DNA from 4 places in the Priestia sp. TRM10 genome. Region 1 is predicted to be linked to each of the others. Evidence: riboswitches for the same ligand, from Rfam matches in the RefSeq annotation. Region 1 holds a riboswitch; each other region holds the start of a gene.
The links. Region 1 has a riboswitch for S-adenosylmethionine ahead of metK (methionine adenosyltransferase). Riboswitches for the same ligand answer to the same signal wherever they lie in the genome.
Positions count from the first base shown of each region.

Region 2: linked by a shared signal. The riboswitch ahead of ACK3CR_RS11485 (hypothetical protein) and the one ahead of metK (methionine adenosyltransferase) in region 1 are both predicted to bind S-adenosylmethionine.
Region 3: linked by a shared signal. The riboswitch ahead of mtnK (S-methyl-5-thioribose kinase) and the one ahead of metK (methionine adenosyltransferase) in region 1 are both predicted to bind S-adenosylmethionine.
Region 4: linked by a shared signal. The riboswitch ahead of ACK3CR_RS11875 (bifunctional homocysteine S-methyltransferase/methylenetetrahydrofolate reductase) and the one ahead of metK (methionine adenosyltransferase) in region 1 are both predicted to bind S-adenosylmethionine.

Region 1 is NZ_JBJZOT010000015.1:1,403,215-1,410,576, reverse strand. It holds gene pckA (phosphoenolpyruvate carboxykinase (ATP)) at 1-934, opposite strand, end outside; gene ACK3CR_RS24030 (hypothetical protein) at 1,135-1,344, opposite strand; gene ACK3CR_RS24025 (YvrJ family protein) at 1,347-1,505, opposite strand; gene ACK3CR_RS24020 (sigma-70 family RNA polymerase sigma factor) at 1,502-2,044, opposite strand; SAM riboswitch class I at 2,375-2,485, shown strand; gene metK (methionine adenosyltransferase) at 2,627-3,829, shown strand; gene ACK3CR_RS24010 (ABC transporter permease) at 3,869-5,197, opposite strand; gene ACK3CR_RS24005 (ABC transporter ATP-binding protein) at 5,194-5,889, opposite strand; gene ACK3CR_RS24000 (glycosyltransferase family 4 protein) at 6,046-7,191, opposite strand; gene ACK3CR_RS23995 (phosphatase PAP2 family protein) at 7,220-7,362, opposite strand, start outside.
Region 2 is NZ_JBJZOT010000013.1:36,994-44,355, forward strand. It holds gene ACK3CR_RS11475 (LapA family protein) at 1-259, opposite strand, end outside; gene ACK3CR_RS11480 (YgjP-like metallopeptidase domain-containing protein) at 354-1,079, opposite strand; SAM riboswitch class I at 1,317-1,418, shown strand; gene ACK3CR_RS11485 (hypothetical protein) at 1,505-1,750, shown strand; gene ACK3CR_RS11490 (M20/M25/M40 family metallo-hydrolase) at 2,177-3,802, shown strand; gene ACK3CR_RS11495 (DUF2164 domain-containing protein) at 3,866-4,108, shown strand; gene hpaB (4-hydroxyphenylacetate 3-monooxygenase, oxygenase component) at 4,366-5,799, shown strand; gene ACK3CR_RS11505 (NCS2 family permease) at 5,955-7,250, opposite strand.
Region 3 is NZ_JBJZOT010000013.1:75,970-83,331, reverse strand. It holds gene ACK3CR_RS11690 (pyridoxal phosphate-dependent aminotransferase) at 1-1,127, opposite strand, end outside; SAM riboswitch class I at 1,333-1,470, shown strand; gene mtnK (S-methyl-5-thioribose kinase) at 1,598-2,809, shown strand; gene mtnA (S-methyl-5-thioribose-1-phosphate isomerase) at 2,826-3,872, shown strand; gene ACK3CR_RS11675 (hypothetical protein) at 4,005-4,127, shown strand; gene ACK3CR_RS11670 (methylated-DNA--[protein]-cysteine S-methyltransferase) at 4,153-4,653, opposite strand; gene ACK3CR_RS11665 (PAS domain-containing sensor histidine kinase) at 4,650-6,848, opposite strand; gene ACK3CR_RS11660 (LutC/YkgG family protein) at 6,992-7,362, opposite strand, start outside.
Region 4 is NZ_JBJZOT010000013.1:115,792-123,153, forward strand. It holds gene metH (methionine synthase) at 1-1,229, opposite strand, end outside; gene ACK3CR_RS11875 (bifunctional homocysteine S-methyltransferase/methylenetetrahydrofolate reductase) at 1,230-3,068, opposite strand; SAM riboswitch class I at 3,147-3,253, opposite strand; FMN riboswitch at 3,564-3,714, shown strand; gene ribD (bifunctional diaminohydroxyphosphoribosylaminopyrimidine deaminase/5-amino-6-(5-phosphoribosylamino)uracil reductase RibD) at 3,895-4,977, shown strand; gene ribE (riboflavin synthase) at 4,979-5,623, shown strand; gene ACK3CR_RS11890 (bifunctional 3,4-dihydroxy-2-butanone-4-phosphate synthase/GTP cyclohydrolase II) at 5,639-6,832, shown strand; gene ribH (6,7-dimethyl-8-ribityllumazine synthase) at 6,852-7,319, shown strand.

The sequences.
Region 1 (7,362 bases):
CGTTATAGTCTGGAGTTTTTGTTTTTGGATCTACAAAAACGTTCTCAAGCACTGCTCCAAAACGGATAGCATCAAAGATTTGAGGCTCTTTTTCTTTTGTTAAACCAATACATTTAGCATAGCATCCACCTTCAATATTAAAGACGCCAGAATTTGACCATCCGTGCTCGTCATCTCCAATAAGGCGACGGTTTTCATCTGCAGAAAGGGTTGTCTTTCCTGTTCCAGATAAACCAAAGAAAAGGGAAACATCACCTTCACTGCCAACGTTCGCTGAACAATGCATTGATAAAATATCTTGCTCAGGAAGAAGGAAGTTCATAACAGAGAAAATGGATTTTTTCATTTCCCCAGCATATTCTGTTCCCCCAATTAAGATAATGCGCTTTTCAAAAGAAATAATAATGAATGTTTCAGAGTTTGTTCCATCTATAGCCGAATCTGCTTTGAAGTCAGGTGCTGATACAATTGTAAACTCAGGTTTATGAGTCTTTAAATCTGCATCTTTGTCAGGACGGATAAATAGCTGACGCGCAAATAGATTGTGCCATGCATATTCATTAATAACGCGAAGAGGAAGCTGGTATTTCTCGTCTGCCCCTGCAAAACCATCAAATACAAAAAGTTCATCTTTTTTCTTTAAATGATTTACAACTTTCTCATATAAACGAGAAAACGTATCAGGAGCAATTGGTTGGTTTACCTGCCCCCAATTGATTTTTTTTTCGACAGAAGCATCACGAACAACAAATTTGTCAAGAGGAGAACGCCCTGTGTACTTTCCTGTTGCAACACTGACGGCTCCTGTTTCTGTTAATATACCTTCTTTACGATCTAAAATACGTTCAACAAGAGAAGGTGTTGCAAGGTTATGTTGAACAGACGGAAGCGTTAATAGTTCAGTTAATTTTGTTGACATATCGACAGTACTCATAAGCAATATCATCCTTTTTTCATAACGTTTTTATTTTAACTTAAAAAGAGTATAACACATTTATTTAAATAGTCTATACTAATTTATGAAAAAAGTGCATCGCTTTACTGATATTATATTAGATAAATAAATTTGTAATAAGGGTTGAGTGTTATATTGTTTCTATAATTTAAAAGTGTTATACAATTTAAATTTGAATTTTATTCTTTTTCGTTAGATGACACAAATTCAAAGAAACTAGGGATATTGTGTAAAAAAGGAGTTTGCATTTTCTCAAGCATTTTGAGTTTTAATTCTTGTTCTAAATCTTCTTGATAAACGGGATGGGCTTCTTTTACAAGGCTTGCAATCTTAGGTTGAAGCAGATTGAGAACAGCCATTTTATATTGTTTCTTAGTTTGTTCGTTCAAAATTATCCTTCCTTTCTACCTTGCAGAAGTGCACGAAGTTGGGATACTTCGCGTTCTAAATTTTCCATGCGCTTCTCAAAACGGGATAACAAGTAGAATGTCATTGCTATTGGAAATCCTGCATGCTGGATAAGAGAGACAATACTTATACTTTCCATCATATTCTAGACCTCCTCAGTTTTCTTAGGGCATTTTTTTTCATTTTTGAGATGGCTTGGGGAGAGACAGCGAGCTTTTGAGCAATTTCAACGTTTGTTAAACAAACATAAAAATGTAGATAAAGAACGGTTTTTTCGCGTTTTGTAAGCATTTTGACACAGTGATAAGTGTATTCGTTTGTAATACATTCCTCTATATGTTCCTCATGCTGATGATAATAATTACAAAAACTGTCATCTTTGATCATATTTATTCTAGGCTCTCTGTTATTTTCAAACACTGGTTTATCCAATATAAAAGAGTGAGTATATTCATATTTTTGAATCTTCTTCTTAAACGTGATAGCTTCTGAAGAAAGAAATCGAGAAAAGTATGCGACAAGTCGAACTTCCTCATAAAAACATTTAAAAGCTTGATCAAGCTCTTTTTTTGTTTGCTTGCTTGGATTTTGCTGGTAGTTCTCAAACTTTCTTTGGTGAGAAGCTGAAGAGAAAAAATGCTTTAATAAGGAGTTATTAGGCAAAGAATGAAAAGGTTTCATAAAAAATCCTCCTAACCGGAACGTATGTTCTTTTTTAGGGTAAAAAAAATATGCTGCTAGAAAATCTGCCTATAGTAAAGTAAAGAGGAAAGTTCTAGTGAAAAAACAACCATCTTTTTTAAAAGTTTACCTTATTATAGCTATCTGAAACAGAGTCTTTCTTCCTTACTCTCTGTGATAGATAGGAGGAGAGGAACGATATCCTAGACTAGAGAAAAAAGAGTTTTCTCTCTTAAATGAACCGGATAACGTATTAAGGAAAAGGAAGTTCCTAAAACGTATTGACACTTTTCCCTTTTGTACGTTAAGATAAGTCATTGAACGGATACTCTCTTATCCCGAGATGGTGGAGGGACATGGCCCTATGAAACCCAGCAACCGTCATCAATTAAAGATGAAAAGGTGCTAACCTGACGCAAGGGAAACCTTGATCGATAAGAGCGAAAGGCAAACTTTGACGTTAAACCTTTCCTCAAGCTAGGAAAGGTTTTTTTATATGTGTGTAAGAGGGAACTTTATTTACAATAATAAGGGAATGAGTACCGTATCATAGATTTGCTACCTTTAGAAGGAGGAACAAAGATGTCAGTTAAACGTCGTTTATTTACTTCTGAGTCTGTGACAGAAGGCCACCCAGATAAAATTTGTGACCAAATTTCGGACTCAATCCTTGATGCTATTTTAGAAAATGACCCTAATGCTCGTGTTGCTTGTGAAACATCTGTAACAACTGGTTTAGTATTAGTAGCGGGGGAAATTACAACTTCTACTTATGTAGATATCCCGAAAATTGTTCGTGAAACAATTAAAGGAATTGGTTACACTCGTGCAAAATATGGTTTTGATGCTGAAACTTGTGCTGTATTAACATCTATTGATGAGCAATCTGCTGATATCGCTCAAGGTGTTGACCAAGCTCTTGAAGCTCGTGAAGGATCAATGTCTGAAGAAGAAATTGAAGCAATTGGAGCAGGAGACCAAGGTCTTATGTTCGGATTTGCTTGTAATGAAACAAAAGAGCTTATGCCTCTTCCAATTTCATTATCACACCGTTTAGCTCGTCGTTTAGCAGAAGTACGTAAAGAAGAAATTCTTCCTTACCTTCGTCCAGATGCTAAGACACAAGTAACAGTTGAATATGATGAAAATGATAAACCTGTTCGTATTGATACAATTGTTATTTCAACACAGCATCATCCAGAAATTACGCTTGAGCAAATTCAACGTAATGTAAAAGAATATGTTATTAACCCAGTTGTACCAGCAGAGCTTATTGATGAAGACACAAAATATTTCATCAACCCAACAGGTCGTTTTGTAATTGGTGGCCCTCAAGGTGATGCAGGTTTAACTGGACGTAAAATCATTGTTGATACGTATGGTGGATATGCTCGTCATGGTGGTGGAGCTTTCTCTGGTAAAGATCCAACAAAAGTGGACCGCTCAGCAGCATATGCAGCTCGTTATGTAGCAAAGAACATTGTGGCTGCAGGTTTAGCTGACAAATGTGAAGTACAGCTTGCATACGCAATTGGTGTTGCACAACCTGTATCAATTTCAATTGATACGTTCAAAACAGGCAAAGTATCTGAAGAAGTACTTGTTGACGTTGTTCGCAACAACTTTGATCTTCGCCCAGCGGGAATTATCAACATGTTGAACCTACGTCGTCCAATCTATAAGCAAACTGCTGCTTATGGACACTTTGGTCGTACTGATGTTGAACTACCATGGGAATTAACGGATAAAGCTGAAGCTCTTCGTACTCAAGCCCTTGAAAAGTAATCAAAAAAAGCTTGTCACTAAATTAGTGACAAGCTTTTTTTATATCTCTCTTCTCAAAGCAGAGAGGACATTTGTTTTTGTTGCTTTACGAGCGGGTCTTAATCCTGAAAGAACCGCAACGCTAGCGCTAATAACTACAGCGATAATAATGAGTGAAATCGGAATATAAGAATAAGTGACATGGAACGAATCATCCGCTCCTTCACTTAATACAGAAGTAAGAATCATTGGTAGAATAGCATTTGCCCCAAAACTTACAATGTAGGACACAATAATTCCAATAATAGATCCTAAAACTCCAATAAAAGCACTTTCCATTAAAAAGATTTTTTGAATAACTTTTGGTTGTGCACCAATCGCTTTCATAATCCCAATTTCTTGAGTTCGTTCTGTGACAGCCATTGTCATTGTATTAAAGATACCGATAGCTGAAATAATTACAGCGATAGTTCCAACAAATACTAGTCCAATTTTGAAAGCTGTAAAAAACTTGTTAATATTATCAAGCTGCTGTGTAACAGAGTTTGCTTGATAACCTTTATCTAAAAGCGCTTGTGTTAATTGCTCTACATGCTCAAATTTATCTGCAAAAACAGCTAAGTCTGTTGAAAAGCTCTCCTCTTCAACTCCGAGAACGTTTGAGAAATCACTTAGAAATGAACTGCTTATAAAGATGTTAGAATCAACAACCCAATCGTTTGGGTTTTCTTTCGCAATGCCTACAATTTTAAAAGTATAAGATTTCTTCTCCTTTACTTTCCCAGTCTCTTCGTCTGTATTAGACACCTTTAGAGTAATGTTTTTATTTAAGACATTTCCTTGAAACCCTTTAGGTTGTTTTAAATCATAATTTGCATTTTGTTCAGACTTTTTTAGTTCTTGTTCAAACTTTTCCTGCTCTTTCTTAGACCAAAGCTGGCTTGCAAAATTATAGCCAACAATAACTTCATGTGACGAAGTTGGCATCCGTCCTTTTGAAAGACTCATTCCTGCGTTTGTTTCTTGTTTCATATTCGTAAAAATGAGAGAAGAGTTCTCGCTAGATCGTTCATCAAGCATTGTTTGAATAGGTTCGTTAACCGTTGTACGTTCAACAATAGCTTTGACATTTTCGTTATCTTTTAAGTCTTTTTTTAAGTCACCACTTAAATCTTTTGTATTCTTTTCGCTACCATAAATAGGAATCTTTGTAACGATCTGCTGTGAGAGTATTTCGTCTGTAACTGTTTTTTGCATTCCAAAACCAATTGAAGCAAGAACAACAAGAAATGCACACGACATTGCTGTTGCTAGAACGGTCATAAAGACACGGAGTCGGTTTTTCTTCATATTTCGTTTAATAAAACTAACTTGATCTTTAAAATTCATTTTTTACATACACCTTCTTTACGTAGTACACCATCGTGTAAATGAAGCTTATGATGTGCAATAGAGGATACTTCTTCATCATGAGTAATCATGACAAATGTAATTCCGTATTGTTTATTTAACGTTTGAATGAAAGAAAGAATAACTCTCTCAGTCTCTGAATCTAAGCTTCCTGTTGGTTCATCTGCGAGAATAATAGAAGGGTTCAAAACAAGTGCCCTTGCGATACTGACACGCTGCTGCTGTCCTCCTGAAAGCTCATTAGGATAATGGTTACGGTGGTTCTCTAATCCAACTGTTTGTAGAATTTCTAAAACTTTTTGTTTTCGTTCAGACTTGCGCATACCTTTTAAAGTAAGCGGCAGTTCAACATTTTCATATGTAGTAAGGCTAGGGATAAGTTGAAAGTTTTGAAAGATGAACCCAAAATGCTCAAGACGAAACTGAGCCCATTCCTTTTCATTGAAGTTTGTGACCGTTTGATTATTGATTTCAATGGTTCCTTCTGTTGGGGCAATGTAGCCAGAAATTAAGTTAAGAAGCGTTGATTTACCAGAGCCACTTTTTCCAACAATACAGGTAATTTCACCTTTAGGAATGTCCATAGAAACATCTTTTAGGACAGGAACAGTCTCTTCTGTTCCTTTTTTGCCAATTTTAAAAGAATGAGAAATGTTTTTTATGCTAATCATGCTTTTTCCTCTCTTTCATTTTATAAAATAAAATCGTTATAAGTGTATTAATATAAATAGTACAGTTAATACTGTATGTTGAAGAAGAGAGAAAGTCAATACTTTTTTCAGCAGAAAATATAAAAAGAGATCCTCGTTGATAACGAGGATCTCTTTTTAAGCAAGCTTACTTGTGGTAGAAGCAATTGAAATTGTTTCTTCATACTGAGTAAGAAGGTTGGTGAAAATCTGATCCCATGTTTGAGTAAGGGCGTAATGACGAGCTTCATTTCCCATTTGCAGTCGATCATGATGCCTTGTTAAAAGATAGGTCACTGCTTTAATAAACTCATCAGGGTTAGTAGGGTCACATAAAAAACCTGTTTTTCTATCTTTCACAATCGATTTTACTCCTCCTGCATTTGCTGCAACTGTTGGGATTCCTGAAGCCGCAGCTTCAAGAACAACATTTCCAAACGTTTCAGTTGTAGAAGGGAAAAAAAACAAGTCAGAGGCTGCGTACAAAGGTGCAATTTCTTTGCTTTTTAGAAATCCTGTGAAAGACATATTTCTGGGAGCCTTTTGTTCAAGCTGTTTTTTCATTGGTCCATCTCCAATAATGAGCCAATGGATCTTATCTCGCAGCTTGGCAGGAAGTGCCTGAGCTACATTCATTAGAAGTTCTAAATTTTTTTCAGGAGCAAGCCGCCCAACATATGTAATAACGTAGGGTTCTTTAATATGGTAAGCATCCCGAACATTTTTTTGATGGTAGTGAGGATGAAAAAGGCGATGATCAACACCGCGGGACCAAATGGAAAGATTAGAAAAACCATGTCGCATAAGCGTTTCTTTTGTATCTTGAGAAGGCACAAAAATCGTTTTCATTGAGCGGTGAAACCATCGCATATACTTCCAGACAAGAGGAGAAAGAAATTCTAAATCATAATAAGAAAGATATTGATCAAAATCAGTATGATAAGAACCAACGAGAGGAACGTTGAATTTTTTAGCATAGTGAATTCCACAAAGTCCTACATTGAAGGGAGTTGCTACATGAATAATATCTGGTTTGAAAGATTGAAGCTGTTGCCGGATTTTGAGCATGTTGGGAAGGGCGAGCCGACATTGTGGATAAAGAAAAAACGGTAAGCTCATAAATCGATGAACATTGAGCGAATATGGCTTTTCTCCCGTACTATCAGGAGCAAAAAGCTGAAATGAAATATGTTCATTACGCAAATGCTCCGTGAGTCTTTTCAATGTTTTCGCAACCCCATTAACATCAGGTGTAAAGGTATCTGTGAAGATGGCAATTTTCATTTCAATCCCTCCAATGAAAAATCATGATCTACAGAAAAAAAGAAAAACATCCATAGCCAAATGAACTGCCAATAAGCATACCAGCTGCAACATCGCTTGGGTAATGAAGACCAAGATAAATTCTTGAGAGTGCGACGCTTAATGAAAGTGGAAGAAGTAAAAGAGAAAGAG
Region 2 (7,362 bases), on a different contig from region 1:
CTTCAATAGAAGGAGGTACTGATGCTCCATTTTTTTGAAGTTGACGGATTTGACTCTGAAGACGAATGATTTTAACCAAACTCAATGATACAGCTACAACGCCACCAAATACAGCAGAGCCAAGAATAACGAGAATCAGTGGCCAGTCTTGTGTACCGAATACGTAGTTAAACTGAACGGGTTCATCATTTACAATAGCTAAAATAGCAACGATAAGAGCAAAAACAAGAGCTAAAATAAAATAGCGTTGTCCTTTCATAAAAAAACTCTCCTTTTTAGGTGGATCAGTATTTTTATGTTTATACCCCTCAATTATAAGTATGAAACCATTTCAGCTCTACTACTCCTTTAATTTATAGAGAGAGCGTATGTTCTTTTAGCCACTCTAAGCGTTCATTATAGTCTTCAAAAAGGGAAGAAGGATTTTGTTCCACTTCTTTCGCGATAACAGCTTCAATTGTTGCCATTGGTGCCATAAGCAAATGCCAATCTGCTTTTACATCTCCGTTGTTGTAAGAAACAAGGTTAGGCGATTCCTCCCATGTGATAGAAGCTACATCGTTTGTTAAAAGAGGGTTAAGGCTTTTTAAAATATCTTTTGATTTATCATGGCCTTTTGTTATGTACCATTCTTTTAACATAGTAAAGATTTCTTCATTCGTTTTTGCTTCATCCCAGCTTGTTGGAATTTGTGCTGTGAATTTTGAATATTTAAAAGCGAAAGATGGAGTATCTTCAGTTGTTTCGATGTTTAAACGGTACTGACGTCCAAGGTAAAAGAAACGCTCTCCAGATTGAAACGATTTCTTTTTATCAGATTTAACAACGTTTTCTGCTTCTGTTATCTTTTCTTCATCTTGATGATGATTTTCCTCAGAAGTTTGAACGTCTCCTAGCTGCTCAGCAATCCAGTCAGCTTTGCGGGCTAATACAAATTGAAGGTTGCTTTTTGTAAAACTTTTCGGTACAGTAAGCAGAACCCCTTCATCTTTGCAAACTGAAATTTGAACGTTTGTTGTATTTTGAACTTGGTGAATCGTGTAATTGAAACTATGCTTTTTTGTTTTAAAATGATACATATTGAAACTCCTTTCTACAAATTTTCATTGTATATGTAAACTAAGGTGAAGGTCAAGGTTACACCGATAACTTCTTATTAATAATATCAGGAAATCGATACATATGCTCAAACCGTTCTTTCATTTTTACTCAAAATGCTCATTTACAAAGTGAAGAATAGTTGGTATAATTCCATTATTCACAAACATATATTGTTTATTAAGACAGTCAACTTTATTAACAATAGAAAAATATACAACTTATCAAGAGTGGATAAGAGAACTGGCTCAATGATTCCACAGCAACCTGCGTATGCAAGGTGCTACTACCAGCAAAGCAAACGCTTTGAGTGATAAATGTGCAGAGAAAAGATGCCAATCGCTTTTAGCGATTGGCATTTTTCTTTTGCCTTTGTCGAAAAGTATATTAAAAGGAGAGAGATAAAATGAAACATGTCGAGTGGAAAGCTTATGTTGAAAAAAATTTAGAAAATGTGGTGTCAGAAGTTTATATTCATTCCCTTGAGACATTTATTCAAATTATCGCTAAAGATTGTGACTGTACATATTCAGTAGCTATTGATTATAAGGACCTACAGAGAAGTGATGATGAGAAAGTGTCTAACCTTCTCTTAGAAAAGCTTCAGAGAGTCGGCTTTGAGCATAAAGAAAGAGTGCTTGCCTCTTATTAGAAAGCGAGAACGAATCTAGTATTCATCACGTATAATAAAGTGAGCAAACTACCTCTATAGGATGTTTGTAAAAACGCTATGAGTAGCGCAAAATAAATTTGTCGAAATTTTTTAAAAAATATACATCCTAAACAGTCAAAAACTGTGTTATCTTATATAAAAGGTAAATTGAGGAAGGAGCGACGGTCATGGATTATTCCATTGAATATGGAAGCGATCAAAGCAGTGAAGAACTAATTGATCATATCTTGGACTATTTAGAAGCAAAATAAGAAAAAAGAGCAGCCTACAAGTGAAAGAGCTGCTCTTTTTATTTGGTTTTCTTTCTTTAAAAAGTGGTTGACGTAAAAAGGAAGATAGCGGAGAATGGGCTTAATTATAGCAGCATAAACATTGCTTTCTAAAACGTCGAACAGGGGGGAGAACATGAAAGGGCAAACTTACTTTCAAACAAAACAACAGCTCATCGACCTTCTTTGTGAACTTGTGTCCGTTCCGAGTATTACTGGAAGCTCTGCAGAAGGAGAGATGGCCAAGTTTATTCATCGTAAGTTTCTACAGCTTCCATATTTCAGAAAACACCCTTCTTATGCTCAATTACATGATACGGAAGACGGCAGATTTATTGTAACTGCTTTTGTAAAAGGTCGAAAAACAAATAAAACGGTTATTCTTGTTAATCATCATGATGTTGTTGGAGTTGAGGGATATGGGATTTGGAAAGATGCTGCCTTTAACCCCATTGAACTAACAAAACGATTTTATGGGCAGCGTGAGCTTGTACCATTTGAAGTCCGCCAAGACTTAGATCGAGGAGAATGGCTTTTTGGACGTGGAATTATGGATATGAAAAGCGGAATGGCGACTCAAATGTCTCTCATTGAACGAGCGACAAATGGAGACTTTGAAGGAAATCTGTTGTTTTTATCTGTTCCAGATGAAGAAGTAAGTTCGGTAGGAATGAGAAGAGCAGTACCTGTTTTGCTTGATTTTGCAAAACAACACAGTTTTCAATATTCTCTAGTCTTAAATGGAGAACCGATGTTCAGTCGTTATCCTGGTGATACGAAAGATTATTTATATGTTGGATCGATTGGAAAGGTATTGCCAGGTTTCTTTTGCTATGGAAAAGAAAGTCATGTTGGAGAGCCTTTTGCAGGCCTTAACGCTAATTTACTTGTTAGTGAGCTTACAAGAGCATTAGAGCTTAATACAGACTATTGTGAAGTGATTGAAGGGGAAGTAAGTCCTCCTCCAACTATTTTGTCTCAGGGAGATTTAAAGAAAGAGTATTCAACACAAACCCCAAACAGAGCGTTATCTCTTTATAATTTCTTAGTGATGAAGAAGCCGATGGATAAGTTTGTTTCTTCGCTATTAGAAAGTGCTCAGCAAGCAGCTCGTGAAGTAGAGAAGCACTATAATAATCGCGCTTTTCATTATGGAATGATGCAATCTTCTACTCCAAGGTCTGTAAATGTTCACGTTTTTACGTATGAGAAACTTTATAAATATGGAGTGGATACTTACGGGAAGGAACACGTTGATAGTTTAATTAAGAAGGTACAACATGAGACGTCCTCTCTCGATCATAGGGAACAAACAACGGCTATTTTGAATAAGCTTGCTCTTTTATGCAAAGAGCTTTCCCCAATGATTATTCTGTTTTTCGCACCACCATACTATCCTGCTGTATGTACAGATGATCATCCGCTTATAAAAAAACTTGTTCAAATACTAACAAAAACAGGTGCAGAAAAGTATGGGATAGCGTTTCATAAGCAGCTTTACTTTGGAGGCATTTCAGACCTTAGCTATGTTGGACTTGATCATGCGTTAGAAACTTTCTTGCCACTTGTTCACAACATGCCATTGTGGAAGAAAGGCTATGATATTCCATTTTCTGACCTAGAACAGTTTAAAGTACCTGTCTTTAACTTAGGTCCTAGAGGGAGAGACGCGCATCAGTGGACAGAACGACTTGATGTTAATTATTCATTTGGTCCTCTTATGGATTTGCTACACATGACTGTAAAAGAATGTTTTAAATAAACAAGATTCCTGGTACATTGAAGAGAACAATAGTAGAAAGCTAGAAAAGAGAGGGTACACTGTATGGAAATTTTATTATCAAAAGAACAAAAGGCAGAAGTGATTGATGAAATTCAACGCTTTTTTCTAGAAGAACGAGGAGAAGAAATAGGAGAACTTGCCGCTGAAACAGTTTTTTATTTTATAAAAGAAAATGTCGGAGCTTATTTCTATAATAAGGGAATTGAAGACAGCAAAACGATTGTAGAGCAGAAAATATTTTCTGTAGAAGAAGATTTAGAAGCTTTAAAAAGAATCAAAAGATGAAAATAGACCAAAAGAAGAACAGATTTTAAATGATGTTCTTCTTTATTTATGTTCGCTTAGTAAACATATTTATAAGTGAACTTTAATAAAGTCTGCTTCATCACTTTTCTCCTTTTAAAAGTAAAGACTTATAGGCTCTTCACCATCTTTTTTGTTTGAAGTCCTCTCTATCTTATTTAGGTTGTATATTCTGTTTCTTTTTTTAAAAGAGTGAATACGATATAGAAGACAATAACAGTGAAGAGGAGCGGGTTTCTTTGGGAATCATAGATGGAAAAGAGTTTGTTACAAGGTTAAACCTTTTAAGAAATGATGTATGGGTAAAAGGAGAAAAAGTAAAAGGAGACATTAGTGAGCACAGTGCTTTTCAAGGAGTTGTAAAAAGCAAAGCGGGACTTTATGACATGCAAGATGGCGAGCATAAATCAGTCCTTACTCATTCTGAAGAAGGAAAAACGTACGGAACAGCTTTTATGAAACCGAAAACAAAGGAAGATTTAGAAAAGAGGAGAAAAGCAACACAGCTTTGGGCTAGGAAATCAGGTGGGATGATGGGAAGGGCCCCTGATTATATGAACACAGCTCTTATGGCTTTTTCATCAGGAGCTTCGTTAATTGAAAAGAAGCATAAACAAGGTAGTGAGAACCTTGTTCAGCTATATGAGAAAGCAAAGAATCTCGATTTATCTTTTACACACACATATGTAAGTCCACAGGTTAATAGAGGATCTTTTTATTATGAAGAATTAGAAGAGGAACCAATTGCAGCTCAGGCAGTGAAGAAAACAAAGGACGGTCTTTTATTTAAAGGAGCAAGATTACTTGCTACACAAGGTGGTCTTACGGATGAACTTCTCGTTTTTTCAACGGGTGGAAAAGGATTGGATGAGAAAGGAGCTTTTGCTTTTTCAATTCCTAGTAATACAGAAGGACTTACGTTCTTGTGCAGAGAACCATTTTCTTATCATTCTTCCTCTTTTAATTATCCATTAAGTTCGCGTTTTGATGAGCTTGATGCAGTCGTTATATTTAACAATGTTTTAGTTCCGTGGGAGAGGCTCTTTTTCTATGAAGATAAACAAGCAGCGGAAAGTCTTTTTTTGGGAAGTAGCTATGTTGCCCTTATTCTTCATCAAGTTGTGTCCCGTCAAGTTGTTAAGTTGGAATTTACATTAGGTGTAGCACAGTCAATTGTAGATACTATTAATATTAGTGAATATCAGCACGTGCAAGCGAAGATAAGTGAAATTGTGATCGCTTTAGAAACAATGAGAGGATTGCTTTTGACATCAGAAACAGAAGCTCAAAAGGATCAGTTTGGTATTATGGCTCCGAGCGTACATCCTCTCTATGTTGCTGTAACTCTTTTTTCTAACACATATCCCCGCTTAACTGAAATAGTAGAACTCCTTGGTGCAAGCGGTCTTATTACTCTTCCAACAGAAGCTGATTTTGACTCTGAAATGGGAGAAAAGCTTAATTACTATTTGCAAAGTTTTTCAAAAGGAGGATATGAACGTGTCAAACTCTTCCGCCTTGCATGGGATATGACTCTAAGTGCTTTTGGTACACGTCAAACATTGTATGAACGTTTCTTTTTTGGCGATCCTATTCGTCTTCTTAGCAATATGTATCGTTCATATCCAAGAAGAAACTATCAAGAATTTGTAGAAAACTTTTTAGACCAATAAAAAGCGGATCATCCGCTTTTTTATTTAGTTTGGTTGCTGTAGTGAAAAAAACGTTTCCAAATTTTTGTAGTAAAACAATTGTTATCTGTGGAAGTTTAGATGAACCGTTATATAAAAAAAGACAAACGGACCGCGGAACGGCTCGTTTGTCTTTTTTAATGGGAAAAGAACATAAGTTGAATAAAGAATAAAAGCGCAAAAATATAAACAAGAGGGTGAACGCTTTTTCCTTTTCCTTTTACTAGTTTAATCAGGGGATAAGAAATGAAACCCAGTGCAATACCTGTTGCAATGCTTGATGTTAAAGGCATGCTTAAAATAACAAGAAAGGCTGGAAAAGCTTCATCAAGTTCTTTCCATTCAATCTTAGCAACAGATTCCATCATTAAACTTCCAACGATGATTAAAGCAGGTGATGTAATCGCAGCAATTCCTGAAACAGCTCCTACAAGAGGGCTGAAGAAAGCAGCAACAATGAATAGAATGCCAACCGTTAATGTTGTTAACCCTGTACGGCCTCCAGCAGCAACTCCTGAAGATGATTCAACAAAGGCTGTTGTTGGGCTTGTACCGAACATTGCTCCAAATGTTGTTCCAAATGAATCAGAAAGAAGTGCTTGACGCAGGCGAGGCATCTTTCCATCTTTCATAAGTCCTGCTTTTTGAGCAACGCCAACCATTGTGCCTGTTGTATCAAAAATCGTAACAAGCAAGAAAGAGAATACAACAGCATAAAGGCCGTGTGTAATGACATCGTTCAGTGCTGTAATAGGATTAAAAACAATAAGTCCCTCTGGTAATGATGGGAAAGAGAAAAATCCCTCTTTAAATGAAAGTTGCCCTGTGCACAGAGCGATAACTGCGGTTGCAATCATGCCGAGGAAAAGGGCTGCATTTATACGTAATGCCATTAAAAGAAGTGTAATGGCAAGTCCAACAATGGTAAGGAAAGTGCCTGGTTCTGTTAAATCTCCTAGTTTGACGAGGTTTGTTGGATCATCAACAATGATATTAGCATTTCGTAAGCCGATAAAAGCAATGAAAAGACCAATTCCGGTTGTGATAGCGTTCTTTAAACTATCTGGAATTGCATCAATTAATTTTTCTCGAAAAGAAGTTAGAGAAAGGACAAGAAAAATAAGACCAGCGATAAATACCGCAGAAAACGCTGTTGTATACGTAATACCTTCCTGTGAGCAAATAACAGCAAAATAAGCATTCAAACCCATCCCTGGAGCAATTGCAACAGGATAATTAGCCGCAAGGGCCATCCAAAGGGTTCCAATTACAGCTGAAATAATAGTAGCTGTAAAAACTTGCTCAAAAGGAACGCCTGCACTTGATAATACGACAGGGTTAACAATTACGATATATACCATTGTAAGGAACGTTGTAAGCCCTGCTGATAGCTCTGTACGAACGCTCGTATTTGCTTCTTGTAATTTAAACATGTTTACCTCCAAATTACGAACATTTTTTGTGAAACAACATCCATAATATTCGTTTTTTGAGTATAGTGCAAGAGTTTTTCATATTTCTAATAGAAATGCAGTAAACCCTTCT
Region 3 (7,362 bases), on a different contig from region 1:
CGCGTTTCCTCTGTTAGCAATCCTGTTCGTACATATCCTTCACCATGCTCACCAAAACCAATTCCTGGAGCTACCACAACATGTGCTTTCTTCAAGAGTAGATTGGAAAATTCCGTTGATGTATATCCTTTAGGGACACGAAGCCAAGCAAAAAAAGAGCCTGCTGGAGCTTTTACATCCCATCCGATATTTTGCAATCCCCCTATCCAAACTTCACGTCTTCTCTCATAAAGAGACAAAAGATCCTGAACACTTTTATGACTATGCAGAAGCGCAACTTCGGCTGCTTTTTGAATAGGACTAAAAATACTAACATAAAGGTGATCTTGTAAAAGTTCAATTGCTTTAATAACGCTCTCGTTTCCAACCGCAAAAGCAATGCGCCAGCCTGCCATATTAAATGTTTTAGAAAACGTATAAATCTCAATTCCAACGTCTTTTGCTCCTTCAGTTTGCAAAAAACTTCTTGGCTTCTTGCCATCAAATCCGATTGCTCCATAAGCAAAATCGTGAACAACACAGATATCATTTTTGTCGGCAAAGCTCACCGTATCTTCAAAAAATTCTTTTGAAGCAACAGCACCTGTTGGATTATTTGGATAGTTTAAAAACATCAGCTTAGCACGTTGTTTATCTTCTTCTGACAGTGAACTATAGTCAGGTAAAAAATCATTTTGCTCTGTTAAAGGCATTTTAGTTAATGTTGCGCCAGCTAGCGCAACCCCTGATAAATAGTCCGGGTAACCCGGATCTGGAACAAGGACACCATCCCCTTTATTAAGCAAACACTGGGGAATTTCAACCAATCCTGCTTTTCCGCCAAATAAAATGGCTACTTCTTTTGTTGGATCAATTGTTACTCCATATTCTTGTTTATAAAAAGAGGCTGCAGCCTCTTTTAAAAAGCTGTGCCCTTGAAAAGGCGGATAACCGTGAAATTGAGGATTATTACTTGCTTCTTGAAGAGCCTTTACAATATGATTAGGAGTCGGCTTGTCTGGATTTCCCTGACCAAAATTAATTAAGTCATGTCCTTTATGTGCTTCTTTTGCTACTTTTTTAACAAGAGAAGCAAAAAACTGTTCTGGTAACCCTTTTAAAAGGTCTGACTGCTGAAATATTTTCATCATAAACAACCTCTCGAAAAATTCTACAAATTCTAATGATTCATGATATATGCTTCTTTCATTTCTGTAAAGATGAAAAAAGAAAAGTTTTTCTCGCTCTAAACAAATAACCTAATCTTAAATTTACGTGTTGACAAAACCTACAATCGTTGCTAGTATACTTTTCAAACAGTGTTATTTCATTTCCAACTTAAAATCACATATACTCTTATCAAGAGTTGGCTGAGGGAATTGGCCCTTTGACGCCCAGCAACCGACCATTTGTTCATTCTGTGTAAAATGAACGTAAAAGTGGCACGGTGCTACTTCCAACAGAAAGGATATCCTTTCTGAAAGATAAGAGGTTTGACCATATCTTCAAGCCTCTTTCATAAAGGAAAGGGGCTTTTTCATTGTTAAATAAGCACCCCTACTCCCTTTCACTTCTTAATTCCGATTAAACAAATCTATTTTGGAGGTTTACTTCTCTTATGACTTTTCAATTTGATGTTTATAAACCGTTAACAGAAGAAAGCGCTATATCTCTTTTAAAACAACTTCATTTTTTTGCTGAAGATGAACATGTAACATGCCATGAAATTGGCGATGGGAACCTTAACCTTGTTTTTCAAATGAGTGCTCAAGGTAGCGCAAAAAAATGGATTGTAAAGCAAGCTTTACCATACGCTAAAGTTGTGGGAGAAAGTTGGCCATTGACGCTGCAGCGAGCCAAAATTGAAAGCGAAGCTCTGTTACAATTTGCAAAATTCACCCCTCACCTTGTTCCTGAGGTGTTGTACAGTAATGAGACGCTCGCACTAACAATTATGGAAGATTTATCTCATCTTTCCATTGCAAGGACAGGACTTATTAAAGGTGAATCTTATCCGAATTTAGGAAAAGATATTGGCACCTTTTTAGCTCACATTCTCTTTAAAACATCTGATTTAGGGTTGAGTCCAACTGAAAAGAAAGAAAAAGCACAGCAATTTTCAAACCCTGAGCTTTGTAAAATAACAGAAGACCTCGTTTTTACAGATCCATTCTTTGATCATGATACAAATGATTTTGAACCAGAACTATCAGAAAAAGTAGAACAACTTTGGAAAGAGGATGAACTTAAGCTTGAAGTAGCTAAATTGAAGAGACTGTTTTTAACAAATGGAGATGCCCTTATTCACGGTGATTTACATACAGGAAGTATTTTTGCTAGCGAGCATGAAACAAAAATTATCGATCCTGAATTTGCTTTTTATGGACCTTTTGGTTTTGACTTGGGTCATTTTATCGCAAATTTATTGTTTAATGCACTCCGTCGTCCCCAAGCTCAAACTGAGCTTTTTGGCTTTATTCATGATACATGGGAAACTTTTTCGTCTGTATTTACGTCTCTTTGGAAAGAGGATAAAAACAATCCTTTTCTACAAGTTAACGGCTATCTTGACTATACACTCCAAACCATTTGGCAAGATGCATTAGGTTTTGCAGGATGTGAAATAATCCGCCGAACAATTGGGCTTGCTCATGTAGCAGATCTTGATACGATCGAAGAAAGTGAACTTCGTATTCGTACAAAAGAGATTGCTTTAGACATAGGAAAATCTCTCATTTTAAATCGAGTAGAGATTAAAACTGTTCAAGACTTGCACGAGCTTTATATTGAAAATAATGAATTTTTAGGAAATAACGCTAGAACTGTTTAGAAAGGATGAAAGAAAAATGGCAATACCAAGATCGGTAGAATGGAAAGAGGATTCCATTAAAATTTTAAATCAACAACTTATTCCCAATTCTGTTGAGTTTCTAACTTTAGAAACAATTGAAGATGTATGGGATGCTATTAAAACTTTAAAAGTGCGTGGAGCACCAGCAATTGGAATTGCCGCTGCTTTTGGATTAGCCCTAGCTGGATCAAAATTTGAAGGAGAGGACTTACAAGAATTTCATACACACATTCGTGAACAAAGCTTATACCTTGCTTCTTCTCGCCCAACGGCCGTTAATTTAACATGGGCCCTTCATCGTTTACAAAATAAAATTGAGAATGCGGCTTCTGTCAATGAAGCAAAAACAAATCTTGTTCATGAAGCTATTTTGATTAGCGTTGAGGATGAAAATATCTGTTATAACATTGGACAGCATGCTTTGTCACTTTTTAATAAGAATGATTCTGTAATGACCATCTGTAATGCAGGGTCGATTGCCACCGCTTATTATGGTACGGCATTAGCTCCTTTCCATCTCGCAGCAGAAGTTGACTTCCCTATCCATGTATTTGCTTGTGAAACTCGCCCTCTCTTACAAGGTGCGCGATTAACAACGTGGGAACTCTTACAAAGCGGGGTAAATGTTACGTTAATTACTGATAGCATGGCTGCACATACAATGAAAACAAAGAAAGTCGACGCTGTTATTGTTGGAGCCGACCGCATTTCTGCAAATGGAGATACAGCTAATAAGATCGGAACCTACGGATTAGCTATTTTGGCAAAACAGCATGGAATTCCATTTTATGTTGCGGCTCCTTTATCAACGTTCGATATTTCTCTTAAAAATGGAGATGAAATTCCAATTGAAGAACGAAAAGAGGAAGAAATCCTTAAAGTAGGAAATGAGTGGGTTGCACCTAAAAACACATCTGTTTATAATCCTGCTTTTGATGTGACTCCTGCAGAACTTATCTCAGGTATTATTACAGAACAAGGTATTATACATGGAACTGAATTCGATAAAATCCCTGACTTATTTACAACTAAAAGCTTATAAAAGAGAAGAAGCATAGCTGCTTCTTCTTTGTTTTTTACAGAAGTGTAACATTTCATTGTAGAAAACATATTCTTCTCTTCAACTGCTTATTATAATAATGAAATTTTTAAAAAGTGTAAGGAGGACAAGAAAGTGAAAAAAAATGAGAAAGAATTCACAGAATCCGAAAGCTCCATGCACGAAACAGATGAACAACAGTCTGTTGATCTCGTTTTTATAGAAGGACAAGGATGGAAAGAAGAAGAAAGTGAATAAGCTAAGCGAATGTATCGCTTAGCTTTTATATTTTTACTGTGCCATTCTGAACTGTTAATCCTTCAACAGTTAATAGAAGTTCTTTTTGATGTATTTTATTTCCCGCATATCCTGTTAAAGAGGCATCTTTTCCTATTACACGGTGACAGGGAATAATAATAGGCAAAGGATTAGCTCTATTAGCACCGCCAACTGCTCTTACTGCTTTTGGACGCTGTACCTCTGCTGCAATATCACTGTAAGACCAGACGCTTCCATAAGGAATTTTTGATAATGTATTCCACACTTCCCGCTGAAATAGCGTACCTTTTTCAATACAAAGCGGTAAATTAAATGTTTGTCGTTCTCCTTTAAAATATTCCTCAAGCTGTTGCTTAGCAGTAAGCGCCCAACCCTGATTTTTAATTTCATCTTTTTCAATAACAAGCTCTTCTCCAATGGAAAGAGCTGTCACGCCTTTGTCGTTTGAATGGATGACAATATTGCCAAGCATCTCATGAACAAGGACGCTATAATATTTGTTCATTCTTTCTTATTCTCCTCACTTGGGTTGATTGGTAAGATGATGGAAAAAGTTGTGCCAAGTCCTATCTCACTATGAACGTCAATATAACCGCCATGTTCCTCAATAATTTTATATGACACCATAAGACCTAGTCCTGTACCTTTTTCTTTTGTTGTATAAAAAGGCTCGCCAAGACGCTTAATTCGCTCTTCAGGCATGCCTTCTCCTTCATCTTTAATAGAGACTACAATAAACTTTTCATCTTTAGCATGTACACTTACAGTTAGGGTACCACCTATAGGCATAACTTCCAATGCATTTTTCATAATGTTAATAAATACCTGTTTTAGCTGATTCGGTTCACAGTAAAGAAGCGGTAATGAAGGCTCAAATTCTGTATGAAACTGCACGTTTACAAGCGTTGCTTGTGCTGTTAATAAGTCCATTGTTTCTTGGACAATTTGAATAATATCTTTTTGCTCGTGTTTAATTGCCTGAGGTTTTGCTAATACAAGAAAATCTGTAATAATATTTTCAATACGCTGAAGTTCTGACGTAATGACGTCAAAATATAGAGAAAAATCATCTTTCTCTTCATGATCTATACTATTTTGTAAAAGCTGAATAAATCCTTTCAATGCTGTCATTGGATTTCGGATTTCATGAGCAATTCCTGCGGCAAGCTGCCCTACCACTTGTAGGGTATCTGATTTTCGAATTTGCTCTTCCATCTCTTTCTTTTCAGTGACATCTCGTAGCATTGTCATATAGACCCCTGGAATAATATCTTTCTTCGTTGAATATTCAATGGTTCGCTTGCGACCACTCTTCATTGTGTAAGTTAACTCACCTTCATGCTCTCTGTATTCCTTAAGAAACGATAAATGAACATCTAATATCTTTTTGTTTCCTTCATCTAGCAGGTTTCGCACGTTCAATGAGCATACTTCTTCTTTTGTTAATTCAACAAAATCACATAAAACAGAGTTAGCATCAATAATCTTTAAATTTTCATTCCAAAGCAGAACACCATCGACAGAACCATTGAAAATCGTTCTAAATTTTTGCTCACTTTCTCTTAACTCTTGTTCCATTTTCTTTCGTTCACTTATATTACGGAAAATAGTTAGATTATGGCCTTTTATAATACCTTGTTTTGCTGTAAACTCTAAGTCTTTCTTTTCACCATTTGGCATATAAAAAGGCAGCTCTTCTCTTATCGCATTAAAATCATAAAAACGATTTGTAATTTCTTTTGTTTTTGGCTGTGATAAATCTAAAAATTCTTCTAGATTACTTCCGATAAGTTGATGAAGAGGAAGCTCAAATGTACGAGAGGAAGAAGGATTTGCATCTACAACTGTCCAATCTTCATTCCAAATAATAATGGCATCAACAGCGCTTTCAAAAATTTCTCTAAATTTCTTTTCACTTTTAGCTAGCTCTTGCTCCATGTCTCTCTTTTCTGTAACATCGCGCATGATAGACATATAATAATCACTATTAATATGAGCTGTTGTTGTAAAATCAAAGTACACTTCTTCTCCTTGCCTAGTTTGAATAGGAAGTTCTCCTTGTGATTTTCCATTCCTTTTTAGCGCATGCCAAAGACGCTCAATCTTATAATGATAAATCGGAAGAACAAGCTCACTTAATGTTTGAACAAGCAGTTCATTTTTAGTGTAGCCAATCCTTCGGCAAAGGGACGGATTCGCATCAATAATTCGCCCTTTCTTGTCAAAAATCAAAATACCATCAATCGCTTGATTAAAAATATCTTGAAACATTTCTTGACTAATAAACCGCTCATTTTCTAAGTTCTTTGTTTTTGTAATATCCCGGAACGTTGTCATTAAAATGGCATTTTCTCCATCATGCTTTTCTGACTGAAATTCAATATACTTTATCGAGCCATTCGGCAAATATAAGGGGCCCTCAAAATAAAAATGGTCTCCGCTTGTAAGAGAATAATCATACCGCTCTAATGCCTCACTTGACATCATTTCCAAAAAATCTCGCACATGAAGTGAGAGGAGCTCCTCTTTTGCACATTCAAACAAGCGACAGGCTGCTTGATTGACGTCTGTAACGCGCAAATCACCATTAAATACAATCATTGCATCCCGTGCTCTGTCAAATACGATTCTAAGCTGCTCCAATTCTGCTGTTTCATCTCGACTTTTCTCAGTTGCTTGAAGTGATCCTTCAGCCGACATAAACGTTGCTCCTTTCACACATATATAGTGACAGCTTTCTTATTATCTTATGGTTATTCTACATATTACTCCAAATTCCTCCTATCTCTTTTTGAATAGACAGGAAAAGATGCTTGACTAGATTTCTCTAGCCAAGCATCTCTTTAACAGTCTTCAACAATAATATAGGTTGCTTTGACAGGACCATGAACACCAACGACAAGGTTCATCTCAATATCGGCTGAGTTACTCGGTCCTGTAATAAAATTAATGCAAGAAGAAATATCTTCTCCTCCTTCAACTTTTTGATGAATATACTGCGCAGCTTGCGTCATTCTCGGCACGATTGTACTCTTAGGAATAATAGCAATATATGTTGTAGGAAGAAGGCTAACTGAACGTCCCTTTCCTCCTCCGTTAAATAAAACAACTGTTCCTGATTCTGATAAAGTTATATCACTAAACGTAATCCCAACATTAGCTTGTGCTGCTTTTTGGATATTCTCTTCTCGTTTATCCTTGCCCCATATATGAA
Region 4 (7,362 bases), on a different contig from region 1:
ATCACAAGAGGGACTTTTACTTTTTTTACAACTTCTTGAATAAAAGTTTCCATGTCTTCCATTTCATCACGATCAGGGTCTGCCAAGCAAATGTCAATGACATGAGCGCCATTTTTAACTTGAGCACGAGCAACTTCAGAAGCTTCTTCAAATTTCCCTTCAGCAATAAGGCGTTTGAATTTGCGAGAGCCAATTACGTTTGTTCGTTCCCCAACAAAAAGAGGTCTCATCGTGTCTTCGTACACAAAAGATTCAATTCCTGACACAGCATGAGCGTGGTCTTTTTCAGGGAGAGAACGAGGAGGAATCTGTTCCACAGTTTCCCGAAGAGCTTTAATATGAGCAGGAGTTGTTCCACAGCATCCCCCAACAAGGTTTAACCAACCTTTTTCAGCAAAACCACCGATTTTTTTAGCTAAAAGTTCAGGAGATTCATGATATTGTCCTTCTTCATCAGGAAGTCCTGCATTTGGATAACAGCTTACTGCGGTTGTAGCAAGCCCTGATAGAGAGCGAATATGATCTGTCATAAACTCAGGACCTGTTGCACAGTTTAATCCAACAGAAATAGGTTTCATATGCTCAAGAGAAAGGTAGAAAGATTCGATATCCTGCCCAGCAAGCGTTGTACCCATTGGTTCAATCGTACCTGACACCATAAGCGGCACTTCTTTATTAAAATGTTCAAAAGCTTTCTGAATACCGAGGAACCCTGCTTTTACATTCAGCATATCTTGACATGTTTCAAGTAAAAGTAAGTCAACGCCACCTGTTAGAAGGCCTTTCGCTTGTTCAAAATAATCTTCAACAAGAGCATCAAACGTTGTTCCGCCTGTTACAGAAAGGGTTTTTGTTGTAGGCCCCATTGCACCTGCAACATAGCGGGGCCAGTCAGGTGTTGAATATTTATCACAAGCAGCGCGCGCAAGTTTTGCTGAAGCAACATTAAGCTCAAAAGCAAGCGAGCCAAGATCATATTCATCTAGAACAAGGGCTGTTCCCCCGAACGTATTTGTTTCAATAATGTCTGCTCCAGCTTCTAAATATTGCTCATGAATAGATTGAATGAGTTCTGGTTTTGTTTGAGATAAATACTCATTACATCCTTCATATTCTTCGCCACCAAAATCATCTGCTGTTAAGTTGGCATTTTGAATCATTGTACCCATTGCGCCATCAACAATTAGAATGCGTTTCTGTAATTGTTCTGTGATGTTCGTGAAAGCCATTTAAATCTTCCTTTCTATTGAAACAAGTTCTTTTGCTTTAATATAGTTAGCGAGCTCAACTGTCATCTCATAGCGCATAAATGGAGTAATTAAATACAAGCCGTTGAAAAGCTCATATGCTCTATCAATGAGCTCTTTTGCAAGTAGAATTCCTTCTTTAGCGCTTTGTTCTTTATTGTGTTCAATTTTCTCCATACGAGTTAGAATATTTTCTGATAGTTTAATGCCAGGCACTTCATGATGTAAGAAGCGAGCATTTTTAGCACCTGTAAGCGGCATAATACCGATATAGATAGGAGCTTTTAAATTTTTAGTTGCTTCATAGACATCTTCAAGCTGCTCAATTGAATAAATAGGCTGAGAGATAAAGTAATCTGCTCCACAATCAACTTTTTTCTCAAGGCGTTGTACGGCTCTGTCAAGGTGGCGGACATTAGGATTGAAAGCTCCAGCAATTGAAAAGTTTGTTTTTTGGCCAAGAGGCTTACCTGAAAATGAAACTCCCTCATTAAACTGTTTAATAAGGCGAATCAAGTCAAAAGAAGAGAGATCATATACTGATGTAGCACCAGGGAAATCCCCAATCTTTGATGGATCGCCTGTTAGAGCGAGAACCTGATTGAATCCTAGTGTATGCATGCCCATTAAGTGTGACTGAAGACCAATCAAGTTATGGTCTCGACACGTTAAGTGAATAAGCGGGCGCGTTTTTAACTGATCTTTTAAAAGTGAAGCCATCGCTAGGTTACTAATACGTGGACTTGCTAGAGAGTTATCTGCAAGTGTTAATGCATCAATTCCAGCTGCTTGAAGAGCATGAGCTCCCTTTAGAAACTTATCAACTCCAAGTTTTTTAGGTGGATCAAGTTCAACAATAATGGAGTGATTTTCTTGTACAATTTCATGAAGATGGGGTTGTGCCTGAATCTCTTGACTAAGAATCTCAATTGGTGGAGTTTCCTTTACCGTTTTTTCTGTAATTGGTACAGCATTTGTGAGCGCTTTTGCCATTGCTTCAATATGCGAAGGCGTTGTTCCGCAGCATCCTCCAAGTAATCGAACTCCTTGGTCTTTAAACGCAAGCGCTGTTTTGTAGAAATAGTCTGGGTCTGTTTCATAAATAAGGCGACCATCAACATATTGAGGTAAACTAGCATTTGGATATGCTGATAGAAAACTTTTATCTAAAAGAGGAACTTCCTCTAAAATTTCAAGCATATGATAAGGACCTTGACGACAGTTTGTACCTACAACATCCGCTCCAAGTTCTTCTAATATTTTTAAAGCTTTCACAATCGGGGTTCCGTCTTGAAGAACTCCTTTTTCATGGAGAGAGACATTTGTCACAATAGGTTTATCTGTCTCACGGCGTGCGATTTCTAAAACGGTCTTCAGCTCTTCCAAGTCATAAAATGTTTCAAAAAGAAGTCCGTCAACATCCTCAGACAAAAGCCAAAAAAGTTGTTCTCTAAAGCTTCTTTTAATTTCTTCAAGAGAAATAATACTTTTTTGGAACGATCGAATCCCGCCAATTGTACCTAGAACGTAGCCAGAATCTCCAACTGCTTTTTTAGCGAGACGAACTCCTTCAACGTTGATGTCCTTTACTTTTTCTTCCGCTCCATATCTTTTAAGCTTCGGGAAATTTGCTCCATATGTATTTGTTTGAATAACAGAAGCACCTGCTTTTTGATATGCTTTATGAATATTAAAAATATCTTCCGGCTTTGTAATATTTAGTTCTTCAAAACAGTTATCAATTCCGTGAGCGTGAAGCAGTGTTCCCATTGCCCCATCCCCAATTAGAATTTTTGACTGTAAATCCTCAAGTAAACCCATTTTCATCTCCCCCTTTTAGTGAACATCACTTTCCTAATAAAAAAAGCCTTCTTTATGAAAAGAAGACTTGTAGTTGTCTTCTTATCTTCTAAGCAAATATGCTTACTGGATTTAGCACCTTGTTACAAACGTAACTGGTTGCTGAAGTTTCATAGGGCCAGTCCCTCCACTTCTCGTGATAAGAAATATTTATATGCGTATGAATTTGGATAGTTTTTAAATATACTAATAATAAATTTTACTTTTCCTTGGAAAGTGTATCTGATTTTTGAAATTATACAATAATTTCTGAACATTTTAAACCCTTTTTTTAAAATTCTCTTTTTTTAAGGGGAAACATACTTTAAAAAAGCTGAAGGGGTAAATTTGGATATTAAACTTTATTTTAGGAATAATGTTCGGATTTAAAAGGGGAAAAATTAGAAAGTACGAGAAAAGAAGCAAAAAGTTATGACTTTTGTGAGAACCTCTGCTATAATAAAGTCAAATTTCATAGTTATCCTTCGGGGTCAGGTGAAAATCCTAACCGGCGGTGGTGAATAATGATTATATTCTAAGCCCGCGACCCGCATATCTTTACTGATATGCGGTTGATCAAGTTTGAATCTTGAGCCGACAGTTAAAGTCTGGATGGGAGAAGGATCAGGTGCGACACTATCAGTTTGTGTTTTTTAAAGCGTGCATAACGTTTTTTAAGCATACATATGATAGTTTGTTTTCGCTTATTTTCATTTTGTCAATATACTGATTCAGCATCTCTACCCCTTTAGGACCCAATCCTAAAGGGGTTTTTACGTATAAAGGGGTTTGTAATGGAGGGGGAAAAGTGAACGATCAAGCATATATGAAACTTGCTATACAAATGGCAAGTGCGACAATAGGACAAACTAAACCGAATCCAGCAGTTGGAGCTGTTGTTGTAAAAGATGGAGCAATCGTTGGAATGGGTGCACATTTAAAAGCAGGTGAACCACATGCTGAAGTTCATGCTTTAAATATGGCAGGAGATAAAGCTTATGGGGCGACAATTTATGTCACTCTTGAACCTTGTAGCCATTATGGGAAAACACCTCCATGTGCAGAGCTTATTATCCAAAAAGGCATTAAGCGAGCTGTTGTTGCATCTCTTGATTCAAATCCGCTTGTAAGTGGACGAGGGATGGAAATGATGAAAAAGGCGGGCATCGAAGTGAAAGTTGGCGTTCTTGAAAAAGAGGCCAAAGCACTTAATCCTTTCTTTCTCCATTTTATGAGAGAAAAGCGTCCCTTTGTGACATTAAAGTCTGCCATGAGTTTGGATGGTAAAATTGCGACAAAAACTGGAGAAAGCAAGTGGATTACTGGTGAACAAGCAAGGCTTGATGGTCATCGTCTTCGACATTCTCATGATGGAATTCTAGTTGGAGCAAATACAGTGATAGCTGATAATCCACTGTTGACAACAAGAATTATGGGGCATGCGCGTCATCCAATCCGTATTGTACTAGACACAAACCTTAAAGTTTCACCTGAGGCTAAGATTTTTCAAGATGATTCTGCTGAAACGTGGGTTATTACAGGAAATGTTAGCGAAGAGAAGAAAGCTCCTTTTGCTAAAGAGCATGTTTCTATTTTTTCACTTGAGCAGCCTCAAAATATAGAGCATATTTTAGAACTTTTAGCAGCAAAAGGAGTTCAGTCCCTGTTAGTTGAGGGAGGAGCAACTGTTCATGGAGCTTTTTTACAGAGCAGATTTTTTGATGAAGTAGTTTCCTACGTTGCTCCTATTTTAATAGGTGGGAAAGATGCTCCAAGTGCATTTGGTGGAGCTGGTTTTTCTACAATGGCTGAAACGCAGCATCTTGAGATTATAGAAACAAGTGTATTAGGTGAAGACCTTAAAATTGTCTCTAGAAAGAAAGGGAAATAATATGTTCACAGGGATTATAGAAGAAATAGGAGAAATCGAACGAGTTGAAAAAAAGACAGATGCCATTATTTTTTCAATTCGAGCAAATGAAATTTTAAAAGATGTAAATCTTGGTGATAGCATTTCAGTAAATGGAGTTTGTTTAACTGTCACAAGCTTTACAAAAGATCGATTTACTGTCGATGTTATGCCAGAAACGATTAAAGCAACAAACTTAAAGGATTTCAAGCAAGGAGTGAAAGTGAATTTAGAAAGAGCAATGGCAGCGAATGGGCGATTTGGAGGACATTTTGTTTCAGGTCATATTGATGGTACGGGAGAAATTATTGAAGTAACGCCAAAAGGTAATGCGATTTATTACCGTATTCATCTTTCAGAGCATCTAACTCGTTCCCTGTTATTAAAAGGCTCTGTTGCTCTAGATGGAACAAGCTTAACTATTTTTGGGCTTGAGCGGGATGAACTAGTTGTTTCACTTATTCCGCATACAACGGATTATACGATTTTAGGAGCTAAAAAACGTGGGGACACTGTCAATATTGAGTGCGATATGATTGGGAAATATCTTCATAAGTTTGTTCATAAAGAAGAAGCAAAACCAGAGGATAAGCTAAGCTATGAGTTTCTGAAAAATCATGGATTTTAAAAAAGAGGTGTCAAAATGTTTAACACAATTAAAGAAGCATTAGAAGATTTAAAAAAAGGAAAAGTCGTTATTGTATGTGATGACGAGGACAGGGAAAATGAAGGAGACTTTATTGTTCTAGGAGAGCATGCTACACCTGAAAATGTTAATCTAATGGCTGTGCATGGGCGTGGACTTATTTGTACGCCGCTGTCAGAAAAGCGTGCTGAAGAGCTTGAGCTTTCACCAATGGTTTCTCAAAATACAGATGCCCATGGAACAGCATTTACAGTCAGCATTGATCATAAAACAACAACAACAGGTATTAGTGCTTTTGAACGCTCTGAAACAATTCAAGCTCTCTTAGATAAAGAGGCTAAGCCAGCTGATTTTCGTCGACCTGGTCATGTTTTCCCTCTAATTGCTAAAGAGGGAGGCGTTCTTCGCAGAGCAGGTCATACTGAAGCTGCTGTTGATTTGGCAAAGCTTTGCGGATCTCAAGAAGTAGCTGTAATTTGTGAAGTAATGAAGGAAGATGGCACAATGGCGCGTGTTCCTGACTTAATAGAGCTTGCGAAAAAGCTGGATGTAAAGCTTATTACAATCAAGGAACTGATCGCATACCGTCGTAAGCATGATAAGCTTGTGAAACGAGAAGTGCAAATTGAACTTCCAACGTCATTTGGTCACTTTAAGGTATTTGGATATTCTAATTCTGTGGACGATCGTGAACATATCGCTCTTGTAAAAGGAGATATAAATAAAGGGGATGTCCCGCTTGTTCGTGTTCACTCTGAATGTTTGACAGGAGATGTGTTTGGTTCACATCGCTGCGATTGTGGACCACAGCTCCATGCAGCTCTTTCTCAAATTGAGAAATCAGGGAAAGGTATTCTACTTTATATGCGTCAAGAAGGACGTGGCATTGGACTCTTAAATAAACTAAAAGCGTACAAGCTTCAAGAAGAGGGATATGACACAGTTGAAGCAAATGAAAAACTAGGTTTCGGAGCGGACTTGCGTGAATATGGATTAGGAGCTCAAATTCTTCGTGATTTAGGAATTGAAAAAATGCAACTTTTAACAAATAACCCAAGAAAAATTGCTGGGTTAAAAGGATATGGTTTAGACATTGTCGAGCGTGTCCCGCTTGAAATGCCTGTCTTAAAAGACAATGAGCACTATCTTCATACAAAAGTTGAGAAATTAGGACATTTACTACACTTTTAAAAGGAAAGAGGAGAAAAAAATGGCAAAAACATTTGAAGGACATTTAGTAGGAACAGGATTAAAAGTAGGAATCGTTGTAGGTCGTTTTAATGAGTTTATTACAGGCAAGCTTTTAGGTGGAGCAGAAGACGGATTGAAACGTCATGGAGTGGACCCTGACGATATTGATATCGCTTGGGTACCAGGCGCATTTGAAATTCCGCTTGTAGCAAAAAAATTAGCAGCATCTAAGAAATATGATGCGGTTATTACTCTTGGTACTGTAATCCGTGGATCAACACCACACTTTGATTATGTATGCAATGAAGTAGCTAAAGGAGTATCTGCTCAAAGTCTTGAAACAGGCGTTCCAGTTATATTTGGAGTTTTAACAACGGAAACAATCGAACAAGCCGTTGAGCGTGCAGGAACAAAAGCAGGAAACAAAGGATGGGACGCAGCAATTTCAGCTATTGAAATGGCAAATCTCCTAAAAGGTATTGAATAATTCATTGCTTCTCCAAAAAGAGCGCTAAAGATCTTCTTTAGCG